3 regions of the Providencia sp. PROV208 genome follow, and region 1 is predicted to be linked to each of the others. Evidence: predicted binding sites of a transcription regulator. Region 1 holds the regulator's gene; each other region holds the start of a gene.
What was found. The regulator PhoB, encoded in region 1, activates phosphate uptake and scavenging genes when phosphate is short. The targets are predictions, from matches to a motif close to CTGTCATAAAACTGNCNNAT.

Region 2: pstS (phosphate ABC transporter substrate-binding protein PstS) is a predicted target of PhoB. The motif match lies at 4,546-4,565, and genes of this name have one in related genera.
Region 3: ugpB (sn-glycerol-3-phosphate ABC transporter substrate-binding protein UgpB) is a predicted target of PhoB. The motif match lies at 7,304-7,323, and genes of this name have one in related genera.

Annotation. Positions count from the first base shown of each region.
Region 1 is NZ_JAMPNS010000003.1:224,324-235,378, reverse strand. Features, by position in the region: gene PR766_RS02895 (bifunctional 2',3'-cyclic-nucleotide 2'-phosphodiesterase/3'-nucleotidase) at 1-875, shown strand, start outside; gene PR766_RS02890 (hypothetical protein) at 1,123-1,422, opposite strand; gene PR766_RS02885 (nitroreductase family protein) at 1,869-2,468, opposite strand; gene PR766_RS02880 (AAA family ATPase) at 2,668-6,351, opposite strand; gene sbcD (exonuclease subunit SbcD) at 6,354-7,568, opposite strand; gene phoB (phosphate regulon transcriptional regulator PhoB) at 7,884-8,573, shown strand; gene phoR (phosphate regulon sensor histidine kinase PhoR) at 8,597-9,895, shown strand; gene brnQ (branched-chain amino acid transport system II carrier protein) at 10,404-11,055, shown strand, end outside.
Region 2 is NZ_JAMPNS010000012.1:129,537-140,591, forward strand. Features, by position in the region: gene phoU (phosphate signaling complex protein PhoU) at 1-622, opposite strand, end outside; gene pstB (phosphate ABC transporter ATP-binding protein PstB) at 636-1,412, opposite strand; gene pstA (phosphate ABC transporter permease PstA) at 1,451-2,332, opposite strand; gene pstC (phosphate ABC transporter permease PstC) at 2,334-3,290, opposite strand; gene pstS (phosphate ABC transporter substrate-binding protein PstS) at 3,403-4,446, opposite strand; gene envZ (two-component system sensor histidine kinase EnvZ) at 4,922-6,253, opposite strand; gene ompR (osmolarity response regulator transcription factor OmpR) at 6,250-6,969, opposite strand; gene greB (transcription elongation factor GreB) at 7,084-7,569, opposite strand; gene PR766_RS10865 (Tex family protein) at 7,733-10,063, shown strand; gene feoA (ferrous iron transporter A) at 10,491-10,721, shown strand; gene feoB (Fe(2+) transporter permease subunit FeoB) at 10,781-11,055, shown strand, end outside.
Region 3 is NZ_JAMPNS010000004.1:287,435-298,489, forward strand. Features, by position in the region: gene cutD (choline TMA-lyase-activating enzyme) at 1-558, shown strand, start outside; gene PR766_RS04685 (BMC domain-containing protein) at 572-964, shown strand; gene PR766_RS04690 (phosphate propanoyltransferase) at 961-1,605, shown strand; gene PR766_RS04695 (hypothetical protein) at 1,628-2,326, shown strand; gene PR766_RS04700 (DMT family transporter) at 2,379-2,792, shown strand; gene PR766_RS04705 (DMT family transporter) at 2,811-3,137, shown strand; gene PR766_RS04710 (tRNA-binding protein) at 3,298-3,633, shown strand; gene PR766_RS04715 (helix-turn-helix transcriptional regulator) at 3,704-4,399, shown strand; gene PR766_RS04720 (DUF1992 domain-containing protein) at 4,413-4,781, opposite strand; gene PR766_RS04725 (AbgT family transporter) at 5,238-6,809, shown strand; gene ugpB (sn-glycerol-3-phosphate ABC transporter substrate-binding protein UgpB) at 7,449-8,762, shown strand; gene ugpA (sn-glycerol-3-phosphate ABC transporter permease UgpA) at 8,831-9,718, shown strand; gene ugpE (sn-glycerol-3-phosphate ABC transporter permease UgpE) at 9,715-10,560, shown strand; gene PR766_RS04745 (sn-glycerol-3-phosphate import ATP-binding protein UgpC) at 10,563-11,055, shown strand, end outside.

The DNA.
Region 1 (11,055 bases):
AAGCCTCTGAAAACATGTACAGCTACTTGGCATTAGTTCAAAGCGATCCAACGGTTCAGATTGTGAATGATGCTCAGATGGATTACACCCGTAACTTTATCCAAGGGGACCCAGACTTAGCTGACTTACCAGTATTAGCGGCAGCGGCACCATTCAAAGCCGGTGGACGTAAAAATGCACCTTCTGAGTTTGTTGAAGTGGAAAAAGGGGATTTAACTTTCCGTAATGCTGCTGACTTATATCTCTATCCAAATACCTTAGTGGTAGTAAAAGCAACAGGTGCGGATGTGGTTGAATGGTTAGAGTGCTCTGCGGGCATGTTCAACCAAATCGATGCACAATCAACTAAGCCACAAAGCCTGATTAACTGGGATGGTTTTAGAACCTATAACTTTGACACTATTAGTGGTGTGAATTATCAGATTGACCTGACTCAGCCTGCTAAGTATGACACTGACTGTCAAGTGGTTAATAAAGATGCTAATCGTATCAAAAATGTGACTTACCAAGGCAAACCAATCGACCCTAAAGCGGCATTCTTAATCGCGACCAATAACTATCGTGGTTATGGCGGTAAGTTCGCAGGTACGGGTGATGCGCATATTGCGTTTGCATCGCCAGATGAAAACCGTGCGATTTTAGCGGCGTATATTGCTAAAGTTTCTAAAGAGAAAGGTGAAGTCGTTTCGAAGGCCGATAATAACTGGTCATTCACTCCAATCAAAACCGATAAAAAGCTTGATGTTCGTTTTGAAACTTCACCAAGTGAAAAAGCAGCTGAGTTTATTCAGCAGCACGCTCAGTATCCAATGAAGAAAGTAGGTACTGATGATATTGGATTTGCAATTTACCAAGTTGATTTAACTGCTAAGTAATTTCAGCAGTAATAAAAGCGGTAATTATCTGAAGCCTGTCACTTGTGTCAGGCTTTTTTCATTACCGTGTATTTTGGGGTGACATTTATATGAAAAAATAAATGAAGAAAATATTAAGATGGTTGAACTTGGCAATAATGTGGCAAGCGATAGCGAAGTGAGGGCTGGGAATAACATTCGGGGAGTTTAAACTTGAGAGTAAATAGCAGCTCCCCGAATGATGATGCTTATTAAATCTTCAATTAACTTATTCATAAGTTACGTTCAACATAGGTAATTTACTGTATTTGTCATATTCAACTTTGACATACTCGGATTCAACTTTTTTGCCATTTTTCAATGAGCCTGAAGCGGTAACGGTTTTACCATTACGATAACAATCAATATTCACATGAGTTTGATTTGCGATATTGACTTCACACTGAGGTTCATAGATATAACCACCAAATGAGACTGTGCCTCCTGACGATGGGTTAAGATTACTCGCGAAAGAACAACTTGAAATGAAGATTGTCACTACAGTAGTTAATAAAGATAAACGTTTCATAGTCCACCCCCTTTAATAACACTGACCACCATCCAATACTGCTTTTGTGCTCTTATTTTTAGTGTAGTTCAAATACCGATAATGCAGAAATAAAAATTTAGTCTATAAGTAAATACTATTATCATGGGAATATAACATATTGATGTCAATCAAATTAAAGTTATTTTCAGTTTCATATGAGCGATTAAAAAGACATTTTCTTATAAAAATGCGACTTATATATAAAAACTAAATATTATTTTTAAATAAGCAGTGATTGAAAATGAGTAATATCTACTGTTCTAATTTTATATGTAATAATTTGCGATAGATTGGAGTTTTATCTTGTTAAGAAATTAATGAAATTGAAGTGTGCTATATAATGGAATATATAATGATTGGAATGAATAAATAAAGCCCCTACAAGCAATTGTAGAGGCTTTAATATAATAACGGTTAGTGATGAATTACTTGAATACTTTGAAACGAACGTCGTCGTCCATAAAGTCTTTATCAGCCGCCGGTTGCTCAATTGAGCCAAATACCATTTGAGCACGTAAAACCCAATTTGCTGGAATATCCCATTCTTTTTGCACTTGATTATCAATTAATGGGTTGTAGTGCTGCAGTGATGCACCCACATTTTCCTGAGATAATGTTGTCCATACTGCCAGTTGCGCCATACCGCTCGCTTGTTCAGACCAGATAGGGAAATTATCTGCGTATAATGGGAATTGTTCTTGTAAGCCAGTGACTACATTTTTATCTTCAAAGAACAGCACAGTACCAGCGCCTGCGGCAAAGCTATTGATTTTTTGCTCAGTTCCAGCAAAAGCTGCTTCAGGAACGATAGCGCGTAAAGCATCTTTGGTGATGTTCCACAGTTTTTTATGTTGTGCACCAAATAACACGACAACACGTGAAGTCTGTGAATTAAATGCAGATGGTGAGTGCTTAACGGCTTCTTTGATCAATCCAGCAACTTTCTCTTCCGAGATAGGTAATGAGTCGCCTAAGTTATAAATAGTGCGACGATTTTTAATCATTTCGATAAATGCGTTAGACATGTTTGTCCCCTTGCTTTTGTTTAGAGCACGGCAATTTATTGAACAACCTCAGAAGCCGTAACTTGTTTCGATGTGAATAACTATAAAGGTATCCCTTTAAAATCATAGAAAAAAAATTTAACCTAAACATTCAAATTTTTGCATGTAGTTAAAAATCTATAAAAATCATATTAGTAGCTTTATTTTAGGCTTTTTGAGATTAACTGACACGATAGTGGCTTGGGAGTTCACTATAGCCAAGACCATTTGCTTTTTTCACGGTAATTTGTACCGGAATTCGTTCTTTCATGGCTTCAACGTGGCTAATAACACCAATGGTTTTTCCTGAAGCGTTGAGGCTCTCTAATGCATCTAAAGCAATGTCTAAGGTTTCGGCATCCAATGTACCGAAACCTTCATCAAGAAAGAGCGATTCCAGTTGGGTTCGATGACTCACCATGTCAGAGAGTGCAAGGGCTAGTGACAAACTGACTAAGAAGCTTTCCCCTCCAGACAGTGTTTTAATATCGCGAATACTATCCGCTTGCCAGCCATCAATAACTTGTAATTCAAGGTTGGCTAAATGGCTTCTTTGCAGCAAATAGCGACCATGCAATTTATCGAGTTGTTGGTTAGCTAAAGAGACTAAGCAGTCTAAGGTTAACCCCTGAGCATAACGACGAAATTTATCCCCTTCAGCGGAGCCTATTAAGCTGTTGAGGTAACTCCAATCATCGTAGCTTAATTGGCTCTGTTCAATTTTATTCAATAACTCGCGCTGTTGGTGACGTTGCTGTTGATCGCGCTCGAGTTGGTTAATAATCTGCCCTTGTTGTTGGTTTAATTCCTTGATTTTATTATCTAACTCAGTCAATACATGTTGAATGTGCTCCAATGACAACTCCGCAAATTCAACTAAACGTTGTTGTTCATGATTGGCGAGAGATAAGAGGCTTTCTTGATAGCGGGTTTCCGCTTCAAGCTGCTGCTGAGTCACTTGTTGTTTAAGTTGCTCAAGCTGAATTTTTTCTTCGGCAGGAAGGAGGGCATTCAGAAACTGCTCTTGGGTGTCAAACGGGCTATTCTTAAGCGCATCAATAAACTGAGTTCGTGCAACAGATTGCCGTTGATTGAGTTGTTTGAGTTGTTCATCGAGTTCTTGGACACTTCCTGTGAGTGCGGCGATGTGTTTGTCTATCTCACTGATTTGCAGAGTAAGTTCATCGACTTTACGAGCATATTGAGCCTGCTGCACCTGCATATTTTGGGTAAAAATAGTGATAGCTTGACCGTCTAGCATGTTTTGACGTTGGGTATTCGCATGTCCAATTTGCTGATTTAGCTGCTCAAAATGTTGCTGTTGTGACGCGAGTTGTTGCTCAATTTGTTGTGCATAGGTTGTTTCCGCTGCGAGAGTAGCGGCATGAACCTCAATACTTTTAGCGAACTGTTGAGCGTCTGTTTTTTGCGCCTCATAGTATTGCCCGCGTTGTTCAATTTCTTTTAGCCAAGAGGAAAACTGTTCTTGGCTTGGTAGCGTTAGGTTAAATGGCGAGAGCGAGGTGGCTAGCTGCTGTGTTTGCTGCTCAACGCGTTGTTTCAAAGCGTGTTGTTCCGCTTGGTTTTCGTCTAATTGCTGGGAATGGTATTTAAGTTTTTCATCAAGAAGCGATAGCTCGGAGAGCAGTTGCTTAGTTTGAGCTTGCTGTTCGTAATAGTGGTTTTTTGCCTCTTGGTGTTGGCGTTCCAGCTGTGTAAATTCACTGGTGATGGTTTGCTGAACCGTGAGTTGATTGCGCAAATCTAAAAGGCATTGCTCTACTGCGAGATGTGTTTTCGCTAATTCCGGTGTAAGTGCTTGCTTACAAGCTTGTCGCCATTGGGTATTGAGAGCATCTAATTGGACCTGTAACTGTTTTTGTGTTGCTTCATTATCTTGTTGGCGACGTTTATCCGCTTGTAATAATGCTTGGTGTTCGGTGAGTTGTTGTTTTTCGGATTCTATCTGTGTGTTGAGCGCAACCAATTGTTGCTGGGTTTCGTTTGGCGTAACAGCATGGTATGCCTCTAAAGCAGGATGCTTTAATGAGCCACAAAGGGGGCACGGTGTTCCTTCAATGAGTTGTTGGCGTTCATGTTCCAAGCTGACAATTTTTTGTTCTAATTGAAGTTTTTGTTCTAAAACTTGGCGTTGAGGCTCCAATTGAGTCACTCTATCTTGTGTAATTGCAATCAGTTTTTCCACTTGCTGGATAGATTCTGCGAGCTGGTTTTGTTGCTGAATGTGTAGCTGTACTTGCTGGTGTTTTTCCTCATGTTGCGAGAGTAAAAGTGGCAGTATTTGAGCATGCTGTAACTGTGCTTGCAGTTGAATAATGAGAGCGTTAATTGCACTTATATCGTGTTTTTCTTTGTATTCTTGAAATTGTTTTTCAAACTGATTAAAGCGGGAGTGAAACGCTTCAAGACTGAGCTGAGCTTTTTGATGTTCTTTCAGTTTTTGCAATTGAGCTTGTTGCAATGTTTGCCATTCTAGCTTGATTGCGTGCTGTTTTTGCTGATTTTTAGTGAGTTGTTCAGTCAGTTCATAAACAAATTGACCTTGCTGCTGCCAGCGCCCTAATTGGGTAATTATTTGGGCGTCATTTGCGTGTTCTTGGAGAAATAATTGCGTTTTATTCAGCCCACTCTTAGCATGATCAATTTGCTGCTGAGCGTTCTCTACACTTGCTTTTTTCTGTAAATACTCACTGTTTAGCTGACTTAATTGCTCTGAGAGTTGCAATTTTTGTTGATTGAGCTGGGAAAGTCGATTGTCTAATGGGCGCACTTCGTTATCGATCATGACCGTCGTTTTCTGTACCCATTCATTGTATTGATTTTGTTCAAGCTGCGCTTGGGCATGTTGGGTCACTAAAGGTAAACGTTGCTTTTGAGCCTCTTCTAAGTGTTGGGTTATGCGTTGCTGTTTTTGAGTCTGTTCATCAAGTTGAGTTTGCAAGCTTTGCACTGCCAGCCAATCCGGGCGTAAGGCTTCCGCAGGAGAGCTTTGAGCGAGCTTGTGTAATTGGGGCTCTGCCGCTTGATAGCGTTGTTGAGCTTGCTGTTGCGCTAGCTGTAATCGCTGGGTATTTTGTGCGAGCTGTTGATACTGTTGGTGCCAAGTCACGGCTTGTTGATGGCGAAGTTTACTTTGACCCAGCTGCTGTTCTTGGGCTGAATATTGTTGCTGCTTTTCAACAAGCTCTTGATATTCGATTTCCGTAAGCAGATTGATGCTACTGGCTTGTGCTCGAAGGAGATCGAGATCAGTTTTGGCTTGTTTATGCTGATTAAAGATATAGACCGAAATTTGACTATAAATTTCGGTGCCAGTGATCTCTTCCAATAAGTCAGCGCGTTCTTTTTCTGTGGCATTGAGAAAAGCGGCAAAATCACCTTGGGAAAGTAAAATAGATTTGGTGAAACGTCCAAAATCCAATCCCGTGATTTGCACAATTTTTTCACGAATTTCACTGACTTTTTCTGCGATAATTTGCCCATCAGCGACGGTTGCTAGCTCTGCTTTAGGATCTTGGAGGTTGCCATCGGCTTTATTATTTGCGCGGCGTTGGCTCCAGAATGCACGATAAGCGATACCTTTAACTTCAAATTCTACTTCCGCTAAGCATTCGCCCGTATGGCGAGTCATCAGTTCATTTTTACTTTTTGATATTTGCCCTAAACGTGGGGTTTGATGGTATAGCGCGAGGCAGATAGCATCTAATAAGGTGGTTTTTCCTGCTCCCGTAGCACCAGTGATGGCAAATAACCCATTGCTGGCAAACGGTTCTTCAGTGAAATCAATTTTCCATTCACCTTTAAGGGAATTAATATTTTTGAGACGTAAGCTTAAAATTTTCACGCTTATTCCCCTTGTTCAGTGCGTAAGGTGGCGTAGGATTGCTTGAACAGTTGTAATAAACGCTGCTCTAACGCTTTGTCTTCTAATGATTCTTCAGCAAGCCTTCGAGAGAAGACTTCTTCAGCCGTTAATTCACTCAATGTTTCATTGGGCTGTGTAAGGTTTTGGCCTGTTTGGGCTCGACGAGCACGGCGTAGGCGAACCACTTCGACACAGCGATCTTGGGTGAGCGCTTCAATTCGTTGCTGGATATCGCCAAGATAATCTTGGGATGCGACTTCAATATCTAACCAAGTTGGGCGGTTTTCAGTGGTGGTGGGTAACGTCATAAGCTGTTGTTGCAGCTCTTTTAACGTGCCCTTAAGACTATACAGTGGTTGAGAAACAAGGATAGGCAGCAATGTAACATTGGAAAATTGATGACCCTTAAATTCCACTAAACACACACTTTTTTGTTGTTGTGATTCGTCAAAGCTGAGTGCAATGGGGGAGCCGCTATAACGAATATATTCTTTCCCACCAATTAATTGCGGGCGGTGGATATGCCCGAGTGCAATATAATCTGCTGGAGGAAAGGCTCCGGACGGAAATGCATCCAATGTACCGATATAAATTTCGCGGACGGAATCGGTGAGTTCTGCACCGATCACAGTGAGATGTCCTGTCGCGATGATAGGAATATCTAAGCCAAGAGCTTCGCGCTGCTTAACGGCTTTTTGGTAACAGGTTTGATAGTAATCACGGATGGCATTTTGCAATGAAAGTTGTTTTTCTTCACTACTTTGCCCTGCCATACTGATTTGAACATCCCTTGGGCGTAAAAACGGGATGGCGCAAACTAGCCCAGTCGGATTTCCTTGTTTATCTTTTAGCGTAATGACATGAGATTCACTGCTTGAGGTGATGACATGGGTGTTTAAATAACGTAATAGCGCACTGGATTCGTTTAGAACAGAAACCGAATCATGGTTGCCGCTTAAAATGACTAATTGGCAGTTAGTTCGTTGTAAATCAACAATAAATTGATTGTATAGTTCACGGGCATAGCTAGGTGGTGCCCCAGTATCAAAGACATCACCTGCCACTATCAGTGCATCCACTTGGTGCAGTTTGATTTGTTCAATTAACCAGAGTAAAAAGTGCTGATGCTCAGATGCTCGATTTTTGGTGAAAAAATATTGACCTAAATGCCAGTCTGAGGTGTGGATGATGCGCATGAGCTACCTATTCCTATGATTATGACGCTTTTACTATACTAATATTCAAACCCTATAGTTTGCTGTATCACAGTATACCGCATCGGTGCCATATGAAGGGAAGCGCATGAAAAATAGTTGAGAAGCGCTTCGCAATGAAAGTAGGAAGAAAGTAGGAAGCTTGGCTGATATGGCTTTTATGTTTCACTTACATGACAGTAAACTGTTAATCTAATGATGGATCGTAGCCTTACGTTGAGATATTCATAATTCTGTCACAAAACTGACGCATAATGCGGTCACATTAAAAATCTCTTCTTATTTACAGGAACAATCATGGCAAGACGCATTCTAGTTGTTGAAGATGAAGCGCCCATCCGAGAAATGGTTTGTTTTGTATTGGAACAGAATGGTTTTCAGCCTACAGAAGCTGATGATTATGATTCTGCGATAGCACAATTGGTTGATCCATTACCTGATTTAGTGTTGCTGGATTGGATGATCCCCGGAGGTTCAGGCATCCAAGTGATCAAACATATGAAACGAGATAGTGCTACGCGTGATGTCCCCGTAATGATGCTAACCGCGAGAGGGGAAGAAGAAGATCGTGTGAAAGGGTTAGAAGTTGGCGCGGACGATTATTTAATTAAGCCGTTCTCACCAAAAGAATTGATAGCCCGTGTTAAAGCAATTTTGCGGCGCATCTCGCCAATGTCGACAGAAGATATTATTGAAATGAATGGGTTAGTGCTTGATCCGACTTCCCATCGTGTTACGAGTAATGAGATTCCCATCGATATGGGACCTACCGAATATAAGCTACTTCACTTTTTTATGACCCATCCAGAGCGAGTCTATAGCCGCGAGCAGTTACTTAATTATGTTTGGGGTGCAAACGTGTATGTCGAAGATAGGACGGTAGATGTGCATATTCGTCGTTTAAGAAAAGCGTTAGAGCTAGATGAGCATGATAAAATGGTGCAAACGGTTCGTGGTACTGGCTACCGCTTCTCTGTGCGTTATTGAGAAACCATTAGGGAGAAACAGGGGTGCTTGAACGCTTATCCTTAAAACAGCTGATCTGGGGGCTGTTTTTATTTATTTTACCCGCACTAATATTATCTATTTTTATTGGCCACCTGCCGTGGCTATTGGTTATTTCATTACTAGCTGCGTTAATTTGGCATGGATATAACCTGCTAAAACTTTCAGACTGGTTGTGGCTAGATAGAAGTATGTTGCCACCAGATGGTAAAGGGGGCTGGGAGCCAATATTTTACGGTATTTATCAAATGCAGCAGCGTAACCGTAAGCGCCGCCGCGAATTAGGGCAACTTATTAAACGGTTTCGCAGTGGAGCTGAGTCTCTACCCGATGCGGTCGTTATGATGACCACGGAAGGCAATATTTTTTGGTGTAACCGCCACGCTCAACAGCTTCTTGGCTTTCGCTGGCCAGAGGATAACGGGCAGCATATTTTTAATTTATTACGTTATCCTGATTTTAGCCGTTATTTCACGGTGAAGAGTTATGATCAAGCGCTGACGATTGAATTGAACAGCGGTGAAATTGTGGAGTTTCGCATTTTGCCATACACCAGTGACCAGTTATTGATGGTGGCTCGAGATGTGACTGAAAAGCGCAGATTGGAAAAAGCACGCAGAGACTTTTTTGCCAACGTTAGCCATGAATTACGTACACCACTGACCGTCATTCAAGGTTATCTCGAGGTGATGGATGACCAAGAAGGAACATCACCGATGAATAAAAAAGCCTTATCGGTGATGCAAGAGCAGACCCATCGGATGGATAATTTAGTGAAGCAATTGCTGCAACTATCACGAATTGAGGTTGCCCCTCAAATTAATCTTGATGAACAGATTAATATGCCGGTCATTCTTAAAATGATTGAACAAGAAGCCATTGGCTTAAGCCAAGGGCGACATGAGTTTGAATTCGTGATTGATGAAAAACTGCGAGTGCATGGTAATGAAGAACAGTTACGCAGTGCGGTTGCTAACTTGGTTTATAATGCGATAAACCATACACCGGAAGGGACGAAAATTAAGGTGAAATGGCAGAAAACCAATAACGGCGCACAATTTAGCGTGAGTGACAATGGTCCTGGAATTCCTGCTGAGCACATTCCTCGCTTAACGGAACGTTTTTATCGTGTGGATAAGGCGCGCTCTCGACAAGGTGGTGGGGGAACGGGCCTAGGTTTAGCGATTGTTAAGCATGCTGTTCAGCATCATAGCAGCCAATTATCGGTCACCAGTCAGATTGGTAAGGGCAGTGAATTTTCCTTTACGTTACCGCCTGTTTTTATTGTGTCAGATAAAAAATAGGTGTGCCAAATAATCGCTAAAAATGAAACCTTGCTAATAAAATCATTGCATTAGCAAGGTTTTTTGTTTTGCTATTTCTTCCTTTTTGACGTTATTTTTAATCGCCGCGCTATATTTTCATTGTTATCCCTCAATTTTCTTCATCTTATCCTGCCAAAATACATTATGAGTGGTTAAATAATGTTTTGTTGCTGTTTTTTTAGCCTGAATATATACGGGATATTGCAAATTTACTGACAGTAATCACTGGTTCTTAAATTTAGTTTGGTACTTTATTCTTGTTTTCAGGTTTGCTCTTGCCTTTTTTCCCTATAAAAGTTTTACTTGTCGCCAGTTATTGGCGATTTTTACTGTTTTTTGATGTTTAGTATTACAAAGCTAACCAAGGCATGCATTTTATATTGTTAAAGTCATGTTAATCAGAACTCTATTTCGTCATATATGTTCCAATAGGTTATCTATGAGATAGCCTGTTTTTAATTCATAATTTACTAAAAATTAACATAATATGGCTCATCGTTTATCATCCAGAGATATCCTCGCCTTAGGTTTTATGACCTTTGCGCTATTTGTTGGTGCTGGAAATATCATTTTCCCGCCAATGGTCGGTTTACAAGCAGGTGAGCAGGTTTGGACTGCTGCACTTGGTTTCTTAGTCACTGGCGTCGGTCTTCCTGTTCTTACTGTTGTTGCACTAGCAAAAGTGGGGGGCGGTATTGAAGCGCTCAGCACGCCGATTGGTAAAACTGCTGGTTTATTATTAGCTGTCGTTGCTTACTTATCAGTAGGACCTCTTTTCGCGACACCAAGAACAGCAACCGTTTCGTATAAAGTGGGTATTGCGCCATTGCTTGGTGGTGAATCGGAAATCTCCCTATTGGTTTATAGTGCAATCTATTTTGTACTGGTCATCGGAATTTCGTTATATCCAGGTAAGTTACTTGATAGCGTGGGGCATATTCTGGCGCCAGTAAAAATGTTGGCACTGGCTATATTGGGTATTGCGGCGGTGATGTGGCCCGCAGGGCAGCCAATTGTGGCAACGCCAGAATATCAAAATATGGCATTCTCTAATGGTTTCATCAATGGTTACTTAACGATGGATACATTAGGTGCGATGGTGTTTGGTATCGTCATTGTGAATGCAGCACGCTCACGAG
Region 2 (11,055 bases), on a different contig from region 1:
TCTGGCAACGGTCACCGATACGTTCAATCGAACGAGCACAGAATAGAGCCGTTAAGACACTTGGAATGGTACGCGGGTCTTCCATCATATAAGTCATTAACTGACGGACAATCCCTTCGTACTCTTGGTCTACTTTTTCATCTTCACGATAGATACGGATAGCTTCTTCCAAGTCCATGCGAGCAAAAGCGTCCAACACATCATGCAGCATTTGTACTGTATGGCGACCTAATGATTCTAGGCTCACTAACAGTGGTTGATGCTGTTGAGAGAATTTTTCCAGTGCGGTTTGGCAGATTTTATCCGCAACGTCACCGATTCTTTCCAGTTCAGCAATCGTTTTTGAGATTGCCATAATCAAACGTAAGTCACTTGCCGTCGGCTGGCGCTTGGCAATGATCTTGACGCACTCTTCATCGATTGCCACTTCCATCATGTTAACCTTATGGTCGTTGGCAATCACTTCTCGCGCTAGGGCTTCATCCTGATTATGCATTGCAGTGATGGCCTTGGTGAGCTGTTCTTCCACCAGCCCTCCCATTGTCATCAATTCAGTATGGATATGTTCCAGTTCAGCATTGAACTGCCCTGATATATGTTTGTTGTGGTTCAGCGTATCCATCGTCGGCTCCATATCAACCGTAGCGGCCAGTAATATAATCTTCAGTTTGTTTCATTTCAGGGGTGGTGAACATCTTGTCAGTGTTATTAAATTCCACCAACTCACCTAAGTACATAAATGCAGTGTAATCAGAACAACGTGCAGCTTGTTGCATGTTATGGGTGACGATCACCACGGTATATTCTGATTTCAATTCGCTAATCAGTTCTTCAATGCGCCCCGTTGAAATTGGGTCCAACGCAGAACATGGCTCATCAAGTAACAGAACCTCTGGGCGAATAGCAATACCACGTGCAATACACAGACGCTGTTGCTGACCACCAGAGAGGCTATAGCCGCTTTGATGGAGTTTATCTTTAGTTTCATTCCATAACGCCGCTTTCGTCAATGCCCACTGCACACGCTCATCCATTTCTACGCGAGACAGTTTTTCGAACAGACGCACACCAAACGCGATATTGTCATAGATAGACATTGGGAATGGTGTTGGCTTTTGGAACACCATTCCGACTTTGGCACGTAATAACGCGATATCTTGTTTATCAGTCAGAATATTTTGACCATCCAGTAAAATTTCGCCTTCTGCGCGTTGCTCACCATATAACTCGTACATTTTGTTGAAAGTACGTAGCAGTGTGGATTTACCGCAACCAGATGGACCGATAAACGCAGTGACTTTGTTCTTTTCAATATCTAAAGAGATATTTTTCAGCGCATGAAACTTTCCATAGTAGAAGTTAAGGTCACGAACTTTAATTTTACTGTTTGTAATGTCGTTTGCATTAATCATGGTTACTTCTCTCTATCAATTCTTTTATTCGTCTGGGATTAGTGTTTTTTCTGTGCAAACACAACACGGGCAATGATATTAAGTAACAGGACACATAAGGTGATCAGAAGAACCCCTGCCCATGCTAATTCCTGCCATTCAGAGAACGGACTCATTGCAAATTTGAAGATAGTCACTGGTAAGTTAGCTATTGGCTCATTCATGTCAGTGCTCCAGAATTGATTGGACAATGAAGTGAACAGCAGTGGTGCGGTTTCCCCCGCAATACGTGCAATAGCCAGCAAAATACCGGTAATAATCCCAGATACAGATGCTTTTAATGTAATGGATAAAATCATTTTCCATTTTGGCGTGCCCAGTGCGTATGCTGCTTCGCGCAGGCTATCTGGCACTAATTTCAACATATTCTCGGTCGTGCGGATAACAATTGGAATTTGCAGTAATGCTAATGCAATGACCCCTGCCCAACCCGAGAAATGCTGCATTTGAGCAACCACGATGGTGTAAACGAACAGCCCGACCACAATAGAAGGAGCTGATAACAGAATGTCGTTAATAAAACGGGTCACCGAGGCTAACCATGATTTACGACCATATTCCGCTAAGTAGATACCCGCTAAAATCCCTAATGGTGTACCGATGACTGTCGCCCATAGGATTAATAATCCACTTCCCACAATGGCGTTAGCCAAACCACCACCTTCCGTATTGGGTGGCGGTGTCATTTCAGTAAACAGATTGAGGGACATGCCATCAATCCCTTTGGTGACTGTGGAGAATAAGATCCACACTAACCAGAACAAACCAAATGCCATGGTTAGCATGGAGACAAATAATGCCATTCTGTTGACTTGACGGCGCCATGCTTGGCGGCGTGCTCGTTCTTTTTGATTAACTACAACAGGTTGAGATATCGACATATTAACGTCCCTCATTCTTAGCAAGACGCATAACCATCAGTTTGGAAATTGCCAGAACGATGAAGGTAATCACAAACAGAATTAAACCAAGTTCCATCAATGCTGCCGTATGTAAACCGCTTTCTGCTTCTGCAAATTCGTTCGCCAGCGCAGAGGTAATACTGTTACCCGGCATAAACAGTGACAAGCTATCAAGTTGGTACGTGTTACCGATGACAAACGTCACCGCCATGGTCTCACCCAGTGCACGACCGAGCCCTAGCATCACCCCACCAATCACCCCATTTCGGGTATAAGGCAAAACGATGTTCCAAATCACCTCCCATGTCGTACAGCCGATTCCGTAGGCTGACTCTTTCATCATCACGGGAGTTTGTTCGAACACATCGCGCATCACGGAAGCGATGTAAGGAATAATCATAATGGCGAGGATAATCCCTGCCGCAAGAATACCAATACCAAAGGCTGGGCCTGAAAACAGTTCGCCGACAATTGGAATGCTCGACATCACGTTGCCCACAGGCTCTTGGAAGTATTCTGCAAATAATGGTGCGAAGACAAATAGCCCCCACATACCATAAACAATACTTGGGATTGCAGCGAGAAGCTCAATCGCAATACCTAACGGGCGTTTTAACCAATTAGGTGCTAACTCTGTTAAAAATAAGGCAATACCGAAGCTAACAGGTACTGCGATAATCAGAGCGATTAATGATGTCACAATGGTGCCGTAAATTGGCACTAATGCACCAAATTGTTCCGCTGGCGCATCCCACTCTTTGTTCCACAAAAACGAAAACCCGAATTTCTGCATACTTGGCCAAGATGCGAAAATCAGGGAAATAATAATACCACCCAACATGAGGAGAGTGATTAGCGCAGCTATTTTGACTAATGCACTAAAAATCACGTCGCCCGACTTACTAGGGGCTTTAAATGCCGTTATTTTTTCGGCCATGCGCTTTGTTCTCATTCCATGCCTACTTTACAGTAGGGCTTACGTTACTACGGTGAATAAGCAGGCGCTATTCCTCAGCACCCGCTTACCATTTTCCAACCCGAGGAAACACTTAGAACAGTGCTTTACCTTGGCTATCTTTCACTTCAGTTTTCCATGCTGCACGTACTGCGGTCACAACTTCTTGAGGTAACACAGCATAGTCCAATGCTTCCGCTTGCTGACCGCCTTTCTCGTAAGCCCAGTTGAAGAAATCAAGAACCGCTTTACCTTTTTCAGCATTCGCTTGTTGCTTGTGAACTAAGATGAATGTGGTTGAGGTAATAGGCCATGCATTAGCACCTTCACGGTTAGTCAGGTCTTGTGCAAATGTTTTAGACCAATCCACTTTTTTCGCTGCTGCGCTGAAGCTGTCACCTGTTGGTGAAACTGGCTGACCATCCGCAGAAACGAGCTTAGTATACGCAAGATTATTTTGTTTTGCGTAAGCATATTCTACATAACCGATAGAGCCTGGCAGACGTTGAACAAAGGCTGCCACGCCATCGTTACCTTTACCACCTACGCTGTTTTTCGGCCAGTTAACCGTTGATCCCGCACCCACTTCATCTTTCCAATTTGCGCTAACTTTTGCTAAGTAGCTAGTGAAGACGAAAGTCGTACCAGAACCATCAGAGCGACGAACTACCGCGATGTTTTGGTCTGGTAATTTTACGTTTGGATTCAGTTTTACGATGGCTGGGTCATTCCATTTTGTAATTTTACCTAAGTAGATATCGCCCAGAGTTTTACCATCAAGAACCAGCTGATTAGATTCGATGCCTTTAACGTTTACCGCTAAAACAACACCACCAATCACGGTTGGGAATTGGAATAAACCGTCTTCTTTGAGTTTGTCATCAGTCAATGGCGCATCTGATGCACCGAAATCAACTGTTTTTGCATTAATTTGTTTCACACCACCAGAAGAACCAATCCCCTGATAGTTAATTTTATTACCTGTTTCTTTCTGATAAGTGTCTGCCCACTTCGCATAAACAGGAGCAGGGAATGTCGCGCCAGCTCCGGTCAGGCTGGTAGCAGCAAAAGAAGACATTGCAGTCAGAGATAAAGTTGCTGCCATTACGCTTGCTAGTGTGGTACGCATCATTTTCATAATCCCTCCGGGGATGTAAGAAATAATCAAGTATTAAATTATTGGGTGTATGTCACGGTAGGGAAAATAGGACAATTGAGTTACGGCAATATGTCAAGTTTATGACAGTTTTATGACATTTGCGGATTTTATCGACAGGAAAAGAATAATAATGAGGGAGTAAAAACAACTAATTTATTATTTTTCAATTAATTAAATAGGATTAGCGAATATGACAGCCTAACGTTTGGAATATGACATTTTGTCATAAATGAAAAAATTTCTTTCTCTTTCTATCTTTCTATCTTTCTATCTTTCTATCTTTCTATCTTTCTATCTTTCTATCTTTCTATCTTTCTATCTACACAGTATATCTCTAAGTATTTCAGCTTGTAGGTAGGCGACAAGCAAAGATATCTCAGGGAGCATACATGAGTATGTGGCTAGGGTTAACGAGAGCAGCCAACAACGCTACAACGCGAAATACGACGAGATATCAGTCTTCGCGTTCTTTTAGGGGGAGAAGAGCCCGTATCGCAAACCCACCACGCTCACTTTTATGAATCTCAATATTTCCTTCGTGAGCATCAATAATTCGACGAATTATTGCGAGACCCAGCCCCGTGCCTTTGTTGCTGCGGGCTTTTTCGCCTTGAACAAATGGTTGGAATAGGCGTTGAATATCTTCTTCTTTGATGCCTGCGCCATCATCTTCCACTTGGAACCAAACGTAATCTTCATTCTTACCACTGCTGACTTTTATCCAGCCATTTCCGTAACGGTAAGCGTTCACTATCATGTTGGTAATCGCGCGCTTGATTGCTAGGTGGTTACCATTAAACATCACAGGACCTGGTACGAAATTGGTTTCAATTTCACCGATCACGTTAGTTTCAGCGACTACCGCCTCATTCAGAATGGCGTTAAGATCGCAGAATTCCATATCCATCTCTTGCCCTGTTTTCAGGTAAGACATGAACTGCCCGATAATGGCGTCACACTCTTCAATATCTTTATTAATAGATTCAGCGAGGTAACTGTCTTCTGGTCCCATCATTTCAGTGGCGAGACGAATTCGTGTAAGCGGTGTGCGAAGATCGTGGCTAACCCCCGCCATTAATACCGTTCGGTCATTTTCGAGTGATTTTATTCCCGCCGCCATATGGTTGAATGAGCGGATCGCCGCACGAACCTCTGTCGCACCTTTTTCTTGCATTGGCGGCATCACATGCCCCTTTCCTACCTCACCGGCATGATATTCCAGCTCCAATAATGGCTTATTTTGGTAGCGAATATAGAGCCAAACCCCTGCAAAGATGGTAAGGAAAACGGTCAGTGTATAACGGAAAACTTGAGAAAACTGATTTTGACCAATTTCGGTCAGTGGAACACGCACCCAGATATCTGGGGCTAGATAGGATGTTAACCATAATATCGGATACTCACGGCCTAGCTCTAAATGTACACTCGCCTTGCCACCTAAGTATTCCGACATATTTTCACTTAGAAAATCATACTCTTTCGCCCAATTTAGTCCTTCTTCCATCGCCGCTGAATGGGCGTAAAAGGTAATTCCAAGCTCATTGTAGATTTTCTTACGTAATGCGGGTGAAACTCGCACTGAGGTTCCATCTTGTAGAACCATTTTCTCTGTCATTAATGTCCGCACTTCATAAGCAAGCACTTTATTGAATTGCTGTAGACTTGGCATCACAACAAAATTCAATACCACCATATAGCTGGTCACAAGGCTTGCGAACAAGAGCGCAACAAATAAAAATAACGAGCGAGAAAATGTACTACGTCGAGAGAACCTCAGTCGCTTCATGCTTTACTTCCATCTGGAACGAATACGTACCCCAAGCCCCAAACAGTTTGAATGTAACGTGGGTGCGCAGGATCTTCTTCAATCATACGACGTAAACGTGAAATTTGAACGTCGATAGAACGCTCCATCGCACTGTATTCACGACCCCGAGCTAAACTCATCAGTTTGTCACGAGATAACGGTTCGCGAGGGTAAGACACTAATACTTTCAGTACCGCGAATTCACCACTGGTTAATGGCATGTTTTCTTCGCCTTGGAACATTTCACGCGTTCCGAGGTTCAGTTTGAATTTACCAAAAGTAATGACGGCATCATCTTGAGATGGCGCACCCGGTAATTCGTTCGCTTGGCGACGCAATACCGCGCGAATACGCGCTAGTAGTTCACGAGGATTAAATGGTTTAGGGATATAGTCATCCGCACCAATTTCTAAGCCCACAATACGGTCAACTTCTTCACCTTTCGCCGTCACCATAATGATTGGGATTGGGTTGTTTTGACTACGTAAACGACGACAAATTGATAAGCCATCTTCCCCAGGAAGCATTAAGTCCAATACGATTAAATGAATCGATTCCCGAGTGAGGAGCCTGTCCATTTGTTCAGCATTTGCTGCACTTCTTACCTGAAAACCCTGCTCGGTGAGGTAACGTTCAAGCAGAGCACGTAAACGCATATCATCATCGACGACGAGAACTTTATAACTTTCCTGCATTTATAGCCCCCAAAGTGTGGAATTTTAGAATTATTCTGCTGATGAACGTAACAAAAATAATATTCATACTACTAATTTACCATTAACATTCAGTTTAATGAATCATTTTACTCTTTAACTGATTATTGGTTTATAGCTAATTTCTAGAATAAAATAGGTAACTTTTCCGCCTGGAGTCGTGACCACCACTTCATCCTCAACCTGCTTGCCAATTAACGCACGGGCAACGGGAGAATCGATGGAAATCCACTGCTTAGCAGGGTCAAATTCATCAGCACCCACAATACGGAAAATTCTGATATTTTTGTTATCATCTTCAAGCTTAACCCAAGCGCCAAAAAAAACACGCCCCTCTTGGCGAGGGTCAGGTTCAACAATTCTAAGCTGATCCAATCTTTTGGATAAAAAACGAATACGCCGGTCTATTTCCCGTAGACGTTTTTTACCATAAATATATTCTGCATTTTCGGAGCGATCGCCTTGCGCCGCAGCTTCAGAGACGGATTGAGTTACAAGAGGGCGCTCTTCTTTCCAAAGATATTTCAATTCTTTGTCTAAGGCATCCCACCCTTCACGGGTAATTAACAGGCTCTTATTCATCACATTAAAGGTATATAAATCGGATAATTATAATATTTTATAAAATATAATCTGCGACTTGCCTACCACTAGACAAAAATTCTGTCTGGCAATTCTGTCTACCAGCAAGTATAACTGTGCAGTCTATTTTTCACTGTTCTTTGAGTAGGTATTTAAACACGACATGAATGAAACTCTAAGCCAAATTATTGCGGCCGAACTGCAAGCCCAACCAAAACAGGTGTTTTCAGCCATTACATTATTGGATGAAGGTAATACTGTCCCATTTATCGCCCGCTACCGTAAAGAGGTCACGGGGGGATTGGATGATACTCAGCTACGTCAGCTAGAGAGCCGTTTAGGGTATTTGAGAGAGTTAAACGACCGTAAGCAAACCATTCTAAAATCTATTGATGAACAAGGTAAACTTACCCCAGAACTCGCTTCTGCCATCAATACCACGCTGAATAAAACCGAACTCGAAGATCTCTACCTTCCTTACAAGCCAAAACGCCGCACTCGTGGACAAATCGCAATCGAAGCTGGCTTAGAACCACTAGCTGATACGCTATGGCACGATCCAAGCCAGTCACCTGACGAACTTGCCCAGAACTATGTGGATGCTGAGAAAGGCGTGGCTGACACCAAAGCTGCTCTCGATGGCGCTCGTTATATTTTAATGGAGCGTTTCGCCGAAGATGCCATCCTATTAGCGAAAGTTAGGGATTATATTTGGAAGAATGCCCACATCGTTTCTGTTGTGGCTGATGGGAAACAAACCGAAGGTGTGAAGTTTAGTGACTATTTTGATCACCATGAGCCTGTTGCTCACGTCCCTTCACACCGCGCATTAGCGATGTTCCGAGGACGCAATGAAGGTGTCTTACAGCTGTCTCTTAACTGTGATCCCCAGTTTGAAGAGCCGCCAAAAGAGAGCTACTGCGAAGAAATTATTACTCGTCACCTTGATGTGCGTTTAAACAATGCACCCGCTGACCAATGGCGTAAAGCCGTCATCAGCTGGACTTGGCGAGTCAAAGTGCTTCTGCACTTAGAAACCGAAATCATGAGTACTCTGCGTGAGAAAGCAGAAGAAGAAGCAATTAACGTATTTGCTCGTAACCTCAGTGACTTACTGATGGCAGCTCCCGCAGGTATGCGCGCCACTATGGGTCTCGATCCAGGTTTACGTACTGGCGTCAAAGTTGCCGTGGTTGATGCAACAGGTAAAGTCATGGCAACTGACACCATTTACCCGCATACAGGTCAAGCTGCCAAAGCCGCCACTATCGTTGCAGCATTGTGCCAGAAATACCAAGTCGAACTCGTGGCAATTGGTAATGGCACCGCCTCACGAGAAACTGAGCGTTTCTTCGCTGAGGTGCAAAAACAATACCCAGAAGTCACTGCGCAAAAAGTTATTGTCAGTGAAGCTGGCGCATCCGTTTATTCTGCTTCTGAGCTAGCAGCATTAGAGTTTCCTGACTTAGACGTATCCTTACGAGGCGCGGTTTCTATCGCTCGTCGCTTGCAAGACCCATTGGCTGAACTCGTGAAAATCGATCCGAAATCTATCGGTGTGGGTCAGTATCAACATGACGTGAGCCAAACACAGTTAGCACGTAAATTAGATGCCGTGGTTGAAGATTGTGTAAACTCTGTCGGCGTAGACCTTAATACGGCATCCGTCGCGCTCCTCACTCGCGTGGCTGGCTTGAGTAAAATGATTGCCCAAAATGTCGTCGATTGGCGTGATGCGAATGGTCAATTCAATGACAGAAAACAGTTACTCAAAGTCGCTCGTTTAGGTCCTAAAGCCTTTGAACAGTGTGCAGGGTTCTTGCGTATCACCAATGGTGATAACCCTCTGGATGCATCAACTGTTCACCCTGAAGCCTACCCAATTGTCGAAAAAATCCTTGAAGTCGTTCGCCAACCATTGAAAGAGATCATGGGCAATTCCCAAGTATTAAATAGCCTAAGCCCTCGAGAATTTACGACTGAGCAATTTGGGGTTCCTACCGTTACTGACATTATTAAAGAACTCGAAAAACCAGGTCGCGATCCGCGCCCTGAGTTTAAAACAGCGACCTTTGCTGAAGGCGTTGAAACCATGAATGACCTAACACCGGGTATGATCCTAGAAGGCGCAGTGACTAATGTCACTAACTTCGGTGCATTCGTCGATATTGGTGTTCATCAGGATGGGCTAGTCCATATTTCATCCCTATCCAACAGCTATGTTGAAGATCCTCACAAGGTGGTTAAAACAGGGGATATAGTGAAAGTGAAAGTGCTGGATGTGGATATTGCACGTAAGCGCATTGCGCTCACTATGCGCTTAGATGAGCAAGCTGGTGACGGTAATAGCGCGCCTCGTAGCGCTGCACCTGCACAGGATAGAAATACCCGTAAAGCGCCAGCACCAAGAGGCAATGCTCGCGGCAACAGCTCAAACGCGGGTAACAGTGCGATGGGTGATGCACTGGCTGCGGCTTTTGGTAAAAAGCGTTAACCCCTTCATGCCCTTACTATTTAGGTAAGGGCATTTATCACAACCTATTCAGTCAATAACGGAATACTTCTTCCAAATCTATTCTATTTATTAACTAAAAATAAATTAATTAATTCAATTTATTATCTGTATTCCGTCTTATTTAATGATGTTAATTAACAACATTAACACCTTTTTTTATTTTAAAAAAACTGCCAACTAAATCCCTTTTTGATCCATATCATTTAATCTTGCGGGAAAAAGAGGCTAAATATAACAAATGGTAGATGATTATGATTCTCATTGTTAATTAGATTTAATTTTATCTTCCATACTATTTCTTTTAAAGACGCACAAATTTATAATAATAATTATCAATATTATTCTTAATAACACCATCTATGATTTAACAGTTAAATCATAGAATAAACAGTAATTGGAAGGTACCATGTCCATACTTCCCCAATGCAGTTATAAAATACTTGGCTTTTCACCAGAGATAAGTCCAGCCTATCGCCAAAAATTACTCTCCCTTGGTCTACTTCCAGGCTCAGTATTTAAAGTGGTACGTTTAGCGCCGTTTGGTGACCCCGTACAAATAGAAACTCACCGCGTCAGCTTGGTATTACGCAAAAAAGATTTGGCATTGATTAACTTAGATGAAGTGCATACAAATTAATTATTCTTTGCATTTATTCCAATAAAGATTTTCATTTTTCACGACTGGCATACAACACTATGAAACCATTAACTATCGGCCTTATTGGTAACCCTAACGCAGGTAAAACAACCTTGTTTAACCAGTTAACAGGATCACGCCAGCGTGTCGGTAACTGGGCTGGCGTTACCGTTGAGCGTAAAGTTGGACGTTTCCAAACGCCTGAACACAAGATTGAACTTGTTGATTTACCGGGTACTTACTCACTCACAACCATTTCAGAGCAAACTTCACTTGATGAACAAATCGCCTGCTACTTTATTTTAAGTGGTGAAGCCGACATGTTGATCAACGT
Region 3 (11,055 bases), on a different contig from region 1:
TTTTATATTTCCTCTGGCGGTGGTGTCACGATTGGTGGCGGTGAAATGAGTTTACAGACTGACTTTGCTGTGGAACTTCTGCGTGAATGTAAAAAGATGATGATCAATACAGCCGTTGAAACTCAAGGAACAACGTCACTCGCCAATTATGAAAGGTTAGCCGAAGTTGTCGACCTATTCTTGTTCGATGTGAAGCATATCGATACCGTTGAGCATAAAAACTTGTTTGGTATTGGTAATGAAAATGTGCGCCGTAATCTCGAAAGATTAATGGAGTTGGGGGCAAATGTGGTGATGCGTATGCCTTTAGTTCGCGGATACAACGACTCTTTTGATGCCATAACTGGCGCAATTGAGTACGCCATGGAATTGTCGAAACGCGGTAATTTAAATCGAATTGATATCTTACCTTATCACCAGCTTGGTCGTGGGAAATACGACAAGCTCGATATGATTTATCCCATCAAGAAAGATCCAACCTACAGCGTTGAAGAGTTAGATCAATTAGAGGCTTTCTTTAAAACATTCGATTTTGATATTCGACTGGTTCGTCACTAAGTAGGAGAGAAAGATGAAAAGTTTAGGTGTCATTGAGACTTACGGACTGACATCGGCAATACAAGCCGCCGATGCGGCATGTAAAGCGGCAAGTGTTGAGATTGTTGGTTATCGTAAAATTGGTTCTGGCTTAGTTTCTGTCTGTTTTCAGGGGGAAATTAGTGCAGTAAGAACAGCGGTTGATCATGGTGCATCGGTTGTCAGCCATCAAAATTTATTAAAAGGTACGCTAGTGATTGCTCGCCCTGAGGAGAGTGTGATCACTCAACTGTTATCTGCCAAGAATACCGCGAGTGAAATTGAGCAATGTCGTGAAGCGTCAGTGCGTGAGTCTTCTGTAGAAACGCTAGAAAATCATGTTGTTGTAGAGCCAAAAGCGGAAGTTCGTAAAGGGAAGAAATCATGATAAACCAGCAGCTAATGGGGAAAATTCTGTCTCGCTTAGCCGTGCCAAACTCTGCTGCAATAATGGAGAGTCCTATCGCTATTCCGGTGGGCGTTTCTAACCGTCATGTTCATCTTTCGCAAGAGGACGTCACCGTTCTTTTTGGTGAAGGTTATCAACTCACGCCATTTAAAGATTTGAAACAACCGGGACAATTTGCGGCAAAAGAGTGTGTGATGGTGGTTGGACCTAAAGGGTCGATCAGTAAAGTGCGAGTATTAGGACCAACAAGACCCAAAACTCAGCTTGAGGTCTCGAAAGCCGATTGTTTTGCGCTTGGCATTAAAGCACCAGTGCGTGAGTCTGGGGATCTAAATGAGTCAGGAAATGCGCTGTTAATTGGTCCGGCTGGGTACGTTAATCTCTCGGAACAGGTGATTTGTGCCCAACGCCATATTCACATGAACCTGATGGATGCTCGCGCGCTCAATGTCGTTAATGGACAGCGGGTATGTGTGCGCACTGAGGGTGAGCGTAGCCTCGTATTTGATGAAGTTGTTATTCGAGTCGATGCGCGATTTTCTCTGGAATTTCATATTGATACAGATGAAGCGAATGCAGCAGGGTTACGCAATAATGACAGTGTTTTTGTTGTCAGCTAAATACTTAGCGAACGGTGGCAAGATGAACGAAAAAATAATTGAGCAGATAGTGTCACAGGTACTGCAACAGCTGAAACAGCGAGTATTAGTGGTATTGTCCCCTAGCCAAGCTTATCAACAGGCGGTGTATCAACGTTTATTGTCGTTATCCTCGATGTCTTTTTCTTTCTATGCCACCAAGGAAATGTTAACGCAATCGACAGGAAACCAATCGACAGGGAACCAATGGAAAGAAATCGGACAACAATTTGATATTAATACCTTTAGTGTAGACAAGCTGGCTGAATTCCATTGTGTGTTTTTACCTTTTCTGGGAAGTAAGGTCGTTAGTGAAGTTGTGAATGGATTATCCGTTAGCGAAGAAAGTGAAATTATCTTACATGCACTCTCTCAAAATATTCCTATTTTGGCGCTGAAATATCATTGTTGTCCTGATAGTGATTTAAACCAGATATTAGGTTTGAATAAAAATGAACAGTATAACGACCTAATTAAAGAGAATATAAATAAGGCTATCTCATTAGGTATTCAATTCGATACATTTAATAATATTGAAAATAAAATACTCATTAGAAATGATGAGGCATCGAGTGAAAATAAAGTTAATCAGAATCGCTATATTACTTTGAACGAAGTAATGAATGACCCAAAGGAATACTCTCTAAATAAAAATAAATTAACAGATTCAGCAATAGATTATTTAAAGTCTCTAAAAAAATAGATTTCATTTCAATTTAATATTTTAAACGTCTATCTATGTAGGAGTATTATCTATGTCTTCTAAAGCAAAATCATGGCTTTGGATGCTGGCGGTGATTATTTCTGAAACCTCAGCAACATCCACATTGAAAATGTTCGATAATAGTGAAGGAACAACCAAATCATTATTATTAGGTCTGATAGTGATTCTGTATGTTATTTGTTATTACTCTCTTTCTCGCGCAGTGAAATATATTCCAGTTGGATTAGCATATGCCACTTGGTCAGGCACGGGCATTTTAATGGTTTCTACCTTAGGTATGCTTTTTTATGGGCAGCATCCCGATATGGCGGCAATTATCGGAATGGGGGTCATTGCGTCTGGCATCGTGATTATGAACTTGTTTTCTAAGATGGGGGCTGATGAGGCTGAACCAGCTGAAAATTCAGAAGCGTCACTGTCTTCAACTAACAACGTCGCTCATTAATAAGAAGAGAGGAATAGTATGTTTACTGGATTTTTATGGTTGGCATTATCGATTGGTTCGGAGATTACAGGAACATCGATGATCAAAAAAACCAACAGTTTTAGTAAATTAGGTCCATCCATTTTAGTGATTGTAGCTTACTGTTTGTGCTATTTTGCGTTAACTCGTGCAATGGGATATATCCCTGTGGGTGTTGCGTACTCTTTATGGTGTGGGTTTGGTATTGTTGGTGTAACGTTAGTTTCGATGATTTTATATAAGCAGAAACCCGATGTGCCTGCTGTCTTCGCGATGGGATTAATTATCTCTGGCGGTATTATTATGAACACCTTCTCAACGATGTAATCTTCGGTTTTATCTCTCGTATACCCATTGATTATTGCCTGTTTTTTCAGGTGATAATCAATGACGGTTTCACAACATAAAATGAATGTTTAACGCTAAGAGCCATTGTCTATCCTATGCTAATTTAACGTATGACTATCGTTTAATTTAGGAATGAGATATGCAAATTATTGAGTGGGATGACTTTACGAAAGTTGAAATGCGTATTGGCACCATTATTCGTGCGGAAGTGAACAGTAAAGCGAAGAAGCCCGCTTATGTCATGGATGTGGATTTAGGAGAATTAGGAATTAAACGCTCAAGTGCACAAATTACGGTGCATTACACTCCCGAAAGTTTAATTGGAAAACAGGTTTTATGTGTGTGTAATTTTGAAGTTAAACGTATTGCTGGCATAAAATCTGAAGTGTTAATTACGGGAGCACCAGATGAAACAGGGGCTATTGTATTAGCGGAATTTAATTTACCCGTGCCGAATGGTTCTCGTCTTGCTTAAGCCGTAAGGCTGCATTTTCTTGATTAAAACCGTTATACTCCTACTGTATGCCACCCAGTAGGAGCTCACCTTGTTATTACCTGAACTGCATTATCGCCAATATTCTCAAGAGGTTATTTCTCATCAACATGATGGGCAATGGCAGGTGGTATTTGCCGTATCTGGCGTGATGGAAATCAATATGCATCGCCAACACTGGCTATTGAATGCGGGTCAGGGGGTGGTGATCCCTCCGAGTGTGAGTCATGCCTTTAGTGGGCAAAAAGGTAATCAAAACTATGTATTGGAAATGCCAGCAACAGCACAGTGGGCATTAAGTGAGCGAATGACCCACTTCGCGCTCACGCCTGCTGCGATAGGGTTATTGAATTGGTTACAGCATTTTCCTCAAGCACCTGAACAGAACTTTGCCGTCGCACGTCTATTATTAGCCCAGTTAACGCCTGAAAATCGTTGGATTGATGAATTGACTCACTGGATTGAATTACGTCTGCATTTACCCATAAGCTGCGAGGATATTGCCTCTGCATTTTATATGTCTGTCAGTACATTACAGCGTAAAATGAAAGCAGAGACTGGGGGCACAGTCATGCAATTTCTATTACAAAAACGGATGGAAGCTGCTGGAAGTTTATTATTAACTAATCAAACCATTGAGCACGTAGCCACTCTTGTCGGGTACGATTCCCATTCAGCGTTTAGCCACGCATTCCGTAAATTTTACGGTAAAACACCGTTGGAATATCGCCTAAAATCCCTGATATGATGTCTAAATTATGTCATTTAGACTCTAAGTGCTGCGAAATTGTCGCGGAGTACTCTCCGTATAAAAAATCGGTGTTGATATTGGCTTGTTTGAGTTTTAACTCAAGTAATGCCAGCTGTTTGTTGATAGCCACATAATTAGGGTCATCGGCAGAGAGTTGCTGTAACATATGGCATAAATTGAGCGCTTCTTTTTTCTGCTGTAATTCAGCAGGTAGATATCCTGAATTTTTGAGAATACGATATCCCGCCCTTAATTCCTCAGGAACGAGGCTATCATCATCAAGCTGCAAAGGCTTACCCTCACCATTGAGATTGGATAATTCTCCCTTGTTTAAGGCGTCTTGAATATGGCGCTCGGCCCAAAGATCAATTACAGACATGCTTGTTCGCTCTGTTGTCAATAAGCATGAATTATAACGTTGATTAGTATGAATGAGAAACGCACATTAATCTGGCTAATGGTTTTTTTGTAGGGGGTGAATGACACAGATTTTGAGGTATTGTAAAAATGTGCATTAGACAAATTAAATGAAATAAAACCGACTAAATTTGATACTTTGATAGTGTTAAATAATAAAAAATGGCACCTTAATATTATTAAAATGTTAACTTGACCACATTTTTTATATTTACTGATATTTAATTTTTATAAAATTTGATTATTACATAAATAAAATTTAACAAAATTAATGCTGTTATTTTATTATCCATCTAGTAATTATTAGTTTATGTATTCAAATTGTATCAAATTTGTTGGTTTGAAATTGTGTATTTGTGATTAGGTGAAGCAAAAAATATTGTGTAATGTCCATTTCTCTTGTTTATAAGGAGAAAATATGGAGCAAAAAAAACAAGAGGGTAGCCGTTTTTTACGTACGGTTGAGTGGTTGGGTAATGCCTTGCCACACCCTGTCATTCTATTCATTATCTTAATTGGGATTTTATTAGTCTCTTCAGCAGTCGGTCAGTATTTTGGTATTAGTGTTCCTGATCCTCGTCCTGAAGGCGCGAAAGGTCGCGCTGAAGACGGAATCATTCACATTGTGAGTTTATTAGATGCTGAGGGTATTCGTAAAATTCTCTCCAATGTCGTGACCAACTTTACCGGATTTGCTCCATTAGGTACGGTATTAGTGGCATTGTTAGGTGTGGGGATTGCGGAACGTGCAGGTCTATTATCCGCTGCAATGCGTCTAATTGTGATTAAAGCGCCTCGCAAATTAACGACTGTTGCAATTGTGTTTGCTGGAATCATGTCGAATACTGCCGCAGAGTTGGGATATGTGGTGCTGATTCCTCTTGCCGCAATTATTTTCCATTCATTAGGTCGCCATCCACTTGCAGGGTTGGCAGCGGCATTCGCTGGCGTATCCGGTGGGTATTCCGCAAACTTATTGTTAGGAACAGTTGATCCGTTATTGTCTGGGATCACACAGCAAGCCGCACGAATTATAGACCCGACGTATATCGTCGGTGCAGAAGCGAACTGGTATTTTATGTTCGCCAGTACGTTCTTGATTACTATTTTGGGTTACTTCATCACCGAAAAAATTGTTGAGCCACAGTTAGGTCCCTATCAGGGCGGTGGTGTTGATGAAGATGAAGATAAGCTCAGAGCTTCAGCTGAAGTGACGCCGCTTGAGAAAAAAGCGTTGTTCTGGGCATCGGTGACTTTCTGGGGATTAGCGGCAGTATTAGCCTTAATGGTGGTGCCGGAAAGTGGAATTTTACGTAATCAAGAAACTGGGTTAGTGAGTAATTCACCTTTCTTAAAAGCGATTGTGGTATTTATCTTTATTTTCTTTGCGGTTCCAGGGATTGTTTACGGCTATATTGCAAAAACCATGCGCAGTGATAAAGATGTGGTTGATGCGATGGCAAGCGCAATGAGCACCTTGGGTCTCTATTTAGTCATCATTTTCTTTGCAGCACAGTTCGTTGCATTCTTTGGATGGACAAATATTGGGCAAGTTATTGCGGTCAAAGGCGCTAATTTCTTAAATAGCATTGACCTACACGGTGGAATATTATTTGTTGGCTTTATTCTGATATGCGCCTTTATTAACTTGATGATTGGATCAGCTTCTGCTCAATGGGCGGTGACTGCGCCGATATTTGTTCCGATGTTAATGTTGGCAGGCTATTCCCCTGAAACTATCCAAGCTGCATATCGTATTGGTGATTCTGTGACAAACATTATTACGCCAATGATGAGTTATTTTGGATTGATTATGGCAATCGTTGTCAAATATAAGAAAGATGCTGGAATTGGTACCTTAGTTTCAATGATGTTGCCATACTCCATTATTTTCTTTATTGGATGGTCACTGTTCTTTATTGTCTGGGTATTTATTTTGGAGCTGCCAGTAGGACCAGGTTCACCAATTTATTTCACGCCGGGCAGTTAGTTTCATTATTAAACTATTAGATTGCAAGGGTAAATAGCTTTCTATTTACCCTTTTTTACTTCTATTGATATATGTATTTATAAGTAGTTATAAAATGACCATCATTAGATGGCTTGTTTGGTAGGTTATTATTGGTTTATTGATTTTATTGTATTAAATATTTGTTGTTATTTCATTGTTACCCTAAAGTTAAATGAGAAATTAAATTTATTTGCATGATTACGTCAAGAATAGACTTGTTCTCAAGTTTGTTTTTATTTATGTATTATTTTAAATAAAAATAAGGGTGATTAATATGTATAGAATGACAATTTCCGCAAAATTATTCCTTGCATTTTTTTTTACTTTATTATTCATGTTTCCTATTTTTTGTTATTTGGTCATTTTTCAATAATCAAAAAAATGCTTTAAATTACATCGCGTGTTTATTTGTAATATAGCGAGAAAATAAAACACGTCGATTGTCATGTAAGCGTCATTTGCAAGAGATATGGCTGTCATCTGTCTGTCATGTATTGGCGATATTTCTGTCATTTCTCGGTGATAAATTCTCTCTCGAACATAAGCTGCGTGAATTCGCACATTTCAGTGTAAATCTCAGCGAATAAATTTTAGTCATCATAAAAGAGAGAAATTGACATGGCATCGATAAAACAGTCGGCTCTAGCACTGATGCTTGGTTTTGCGTTTAGTTGTCAGGGAATAGCAGCCACCACAATTCCATTTTGGCATTCAATGGAGGGGCAGCTTGGTGAAGAAGTGAATGACCTTGTCACTCGCTTTAATGAAACGCATCCTGATTACAAAGTGGTTCCTACCTATAAAGGGAATTATGAACAAAGTCTTGCTGCGGGAATAGCCGCATTTCGTTCCGGTAATGCCCCTGCTATTTTGCAAGTTTATGAAGTGGGCACGGCAACGATGATGTCATCTAAAGCCATTAAGCCAGTCTATGAAGTCTTTAAAGAGGCTGGCATTGATTTCGATGAATCCCAGTTTGTTCCTACCGTCTCCGGTTACTACAGCGACGCAAAAACAGGTCACCTGTTATCTCAACCTTTCAATAGTTCTACACCGGTTCTCTATTACAACAAAGAGGCTTTCAAAAAAGCAGGTTTGAATCCAGATGAGCCACCAAAAACATGGCAAGACCTTGCTCAATACACTGAAAAATTACGTGAGTCGGGAATGAAGTGTGGCTATGCGAGTGGCTGGCAGGGATGGATTCAAATCGAAAACTTTAGTGCATGGAATGGGTTACCTGTTGCAACGAAAAATAATGGGTTTGATGGTACGGATGCAGTTTTGGCATTTAATACACAAGATCACGTAAGGCACATTGAACTGCTACAAGACATGAATAAGAAAGGGACGTTTAGTTATTTAGGACGTAAAGATGAGCCAACCGAAAAATTCTATAACGGGGATTGTGCCATTATTACGGGGTCTTCCGGTTCTCTAGCCAATATCCGTAAACACGCCAAGTTTGATTTTGGTGTTGGTATGATGCCATACGACGCGCAAATTCCAACTGCGCCACAAAATGCCATTATTGGCGGTGCGAGTTTATGGGTGATGGGGGGCAAAGATCCCGCAACTTATAAAGGCGTTGCTGAATTTATGAAGTTCCTTGCTGAGCCTGAGAATGCCGCAAAATGGCACCAGAATACGGGGTATTTACCGATTACCAAGGCGGCGTATGAATTAACCCAAAAGTCGGGTTTTTATGACAAAAATCCCGGTGCAGATATTGCCACGCGTCAAATGCTCAATAAGGCGCCTCTCCCTTATACCAAAGGATTACGCTTAGGGAACATGCCACAGATTCGTACCATTGTGGATGAAGAGTTGGAATCAGTATGGTCCGGTAAGAAAAACCCACAGCAAGCATTAGATGCTTCTGTTGAACGGGGTAACCAATTATTACGCCGCTTTGAAAAATCCACTCAGTAATGAGTCCTTTCGCCCCTCTGATGGCATGCAGAGGGGCGCTGCATCACATCTGATTTATTGGGTTGCTTATGTCATCATCTCGTCCCGTATTTCGCTCCTGCTGGTTGCCTTATGTCCTTGTATTGCCGCAATTAATCATTACGGTCATTTTCTTTATTTTGCCCGCAGGGCAAGCCCTATGGTACTCCCTACAAAGTATTGATCCTTTTGGATTATCCAGTGAATTTGTGGGATTGGAAAATTTCACTCAACTCTTTAGCGATAGCTATTATGTCGACTCTTTTTATACCACGATGATTTTTAGCACGTGGGTCGCGGGGTGTGGGTTAGTGGTTTCACTTTTTTTTGCTGCGTTAGTTGACTATGTGGTGAGAGGGAGTCGTTTTTACCAAACATTGATGCTGTTGCCTTACGCAGTAGCTCCCGCTGTGGCGGCGGTGTTATGGATGTTTCTCTTTAGCCCAGGAAGAGGATTAATCACCTATGGTTTGGAGGCGATTGGGTATGATTGGAACCATGCACAAAACAGTGGGCAAGCCATGTTTTTAGTGGTTCTAGCGTCAGTTTGGAAACAAATTAGTTATAACTTTTTGTTTTTCTTTGCTGCGTTGCAGTCGATTCCTAAATCTCTGATGGAAGCCGCTGCAATCGATGGTGCGGGTCCTATTCGACGCTTCTTTAAAATATCTTTACCACTGATTACCCCTGTCAGCTTCTTTTTACTGGTCGTGAATTTGGTGTATGCCTTTTTTGATACCTTTCCGGTGATTGACGCGGCAACGGGAGGGGGACCCGTACAAGCAACCACAACACTCATTTATAAAATTTATCGTGAAGGTTTTTCGGGACTCGATCTCTCTTCATCCGCAGCACAGTCAGTCATTTTGATGGGATTGGTGGTCATCTTAACGGTAGTTCAATTTCGTTTTATCGAACGTAAGGTGCGTTACCAATGATTGAAAAAAATCGAGGGTTGAGCCTATTTAGTCACTCAATGCTGATACTTGGAATTTTGGTGATTTTATTTCCACTGTATGTGGCGTTTGTTGCCGCGACGCTGGACGATAAAGCGGTTTTTGATACTCCGATAACGCTGATCCCTGGTACCCATTTATGGGAAAACCTGACCTATATCTGGAATAACGGCGTCGCAGCAAACAGTGCACCATTTTGGTTAATGCTGGTGAATAGCGCCATTATGGCGCTGGTAATTGCGATAGGAAAAATCACGATTTCGATGCTATCAGCGTTTGCGATTGTTTGGTTCCGTTTCCCATGCCGTAGTCTATTTTTTTGGATGATTTTCATTACGTTAATGTTGCCTGTAGAAGTCCGTATTTTTCCTACTGTAGAGGTCATTTCCAGCTTAAACATGGTGGATAGTTACTCTGGGTTAACCTTACCGTTGATGGCATCAGCCACTGCCACTTTTTTGTTTCGTCAATTTTTTATGACGTTGCCGGATGAGTTAATTGAAGCCGCACGTATTGATGGTGCCTCCCCAATGCGTTTTTTCCGCGACATTGTATTGCCATTGTCTAAAACAAACTTATCCGCACTATTTGTGATCACGTTTATCTACGGTTGGAATCAGTATTTGTGGCCGATTTTGATCGTCGCAGACCCGAGTTTAGGAACAGCAGTGGCTGGGATCAAAGGCATGATTGCTTCTGGAGAAGGGACAACACAATGGAACCAAGTGATGGCAGCAATGTTGCTGACACTCATTCCTCCTATTCTTGTTGTATTAGCGATGCAGCGTGCTTTTGTACGTGGCTTAGTCGATAGTGAGAAATAACCATGGCAGAATTAAAGCTTCAAGCCGTCACCAAAAGTTGGGACGGAAAAAATCAAGTCATTAAGCCGCTTACGGTAGATGTCGCCGATGGCGAATTTATTGTTATGGTGGGACCTTCAGGGTGTGGAAAATCCACGTTATTACGCATGGTGGCAGGGCTAGAGCAAGTGACCAGTGGGGACATTTGGATTGACCGAAAACGCGTGACGGAATTGGAGCCAAAAGAGCGTGGTATTGCGATGGTTTTCCAGAATTATGCGCTTTATCCTCATATGAGTGTTGAAGAAAATATGGCGTGGGGATTAAAAATTCGCGGGCTTGGGAAAGAAATCATTCGTCAAAAAGTACAGGATGCAGCCCGTATTTTAGAACTTGATGGTTTATTAAAGCGCCAGCCTAGAGAGCTCTCTGGCGGTCAACGTCAACGGGTGGCTATGGGGCGTGCGATTGTCCGCGATCCTGCGGTATTTTTGTTTGATGAACCGCTTTCTAACC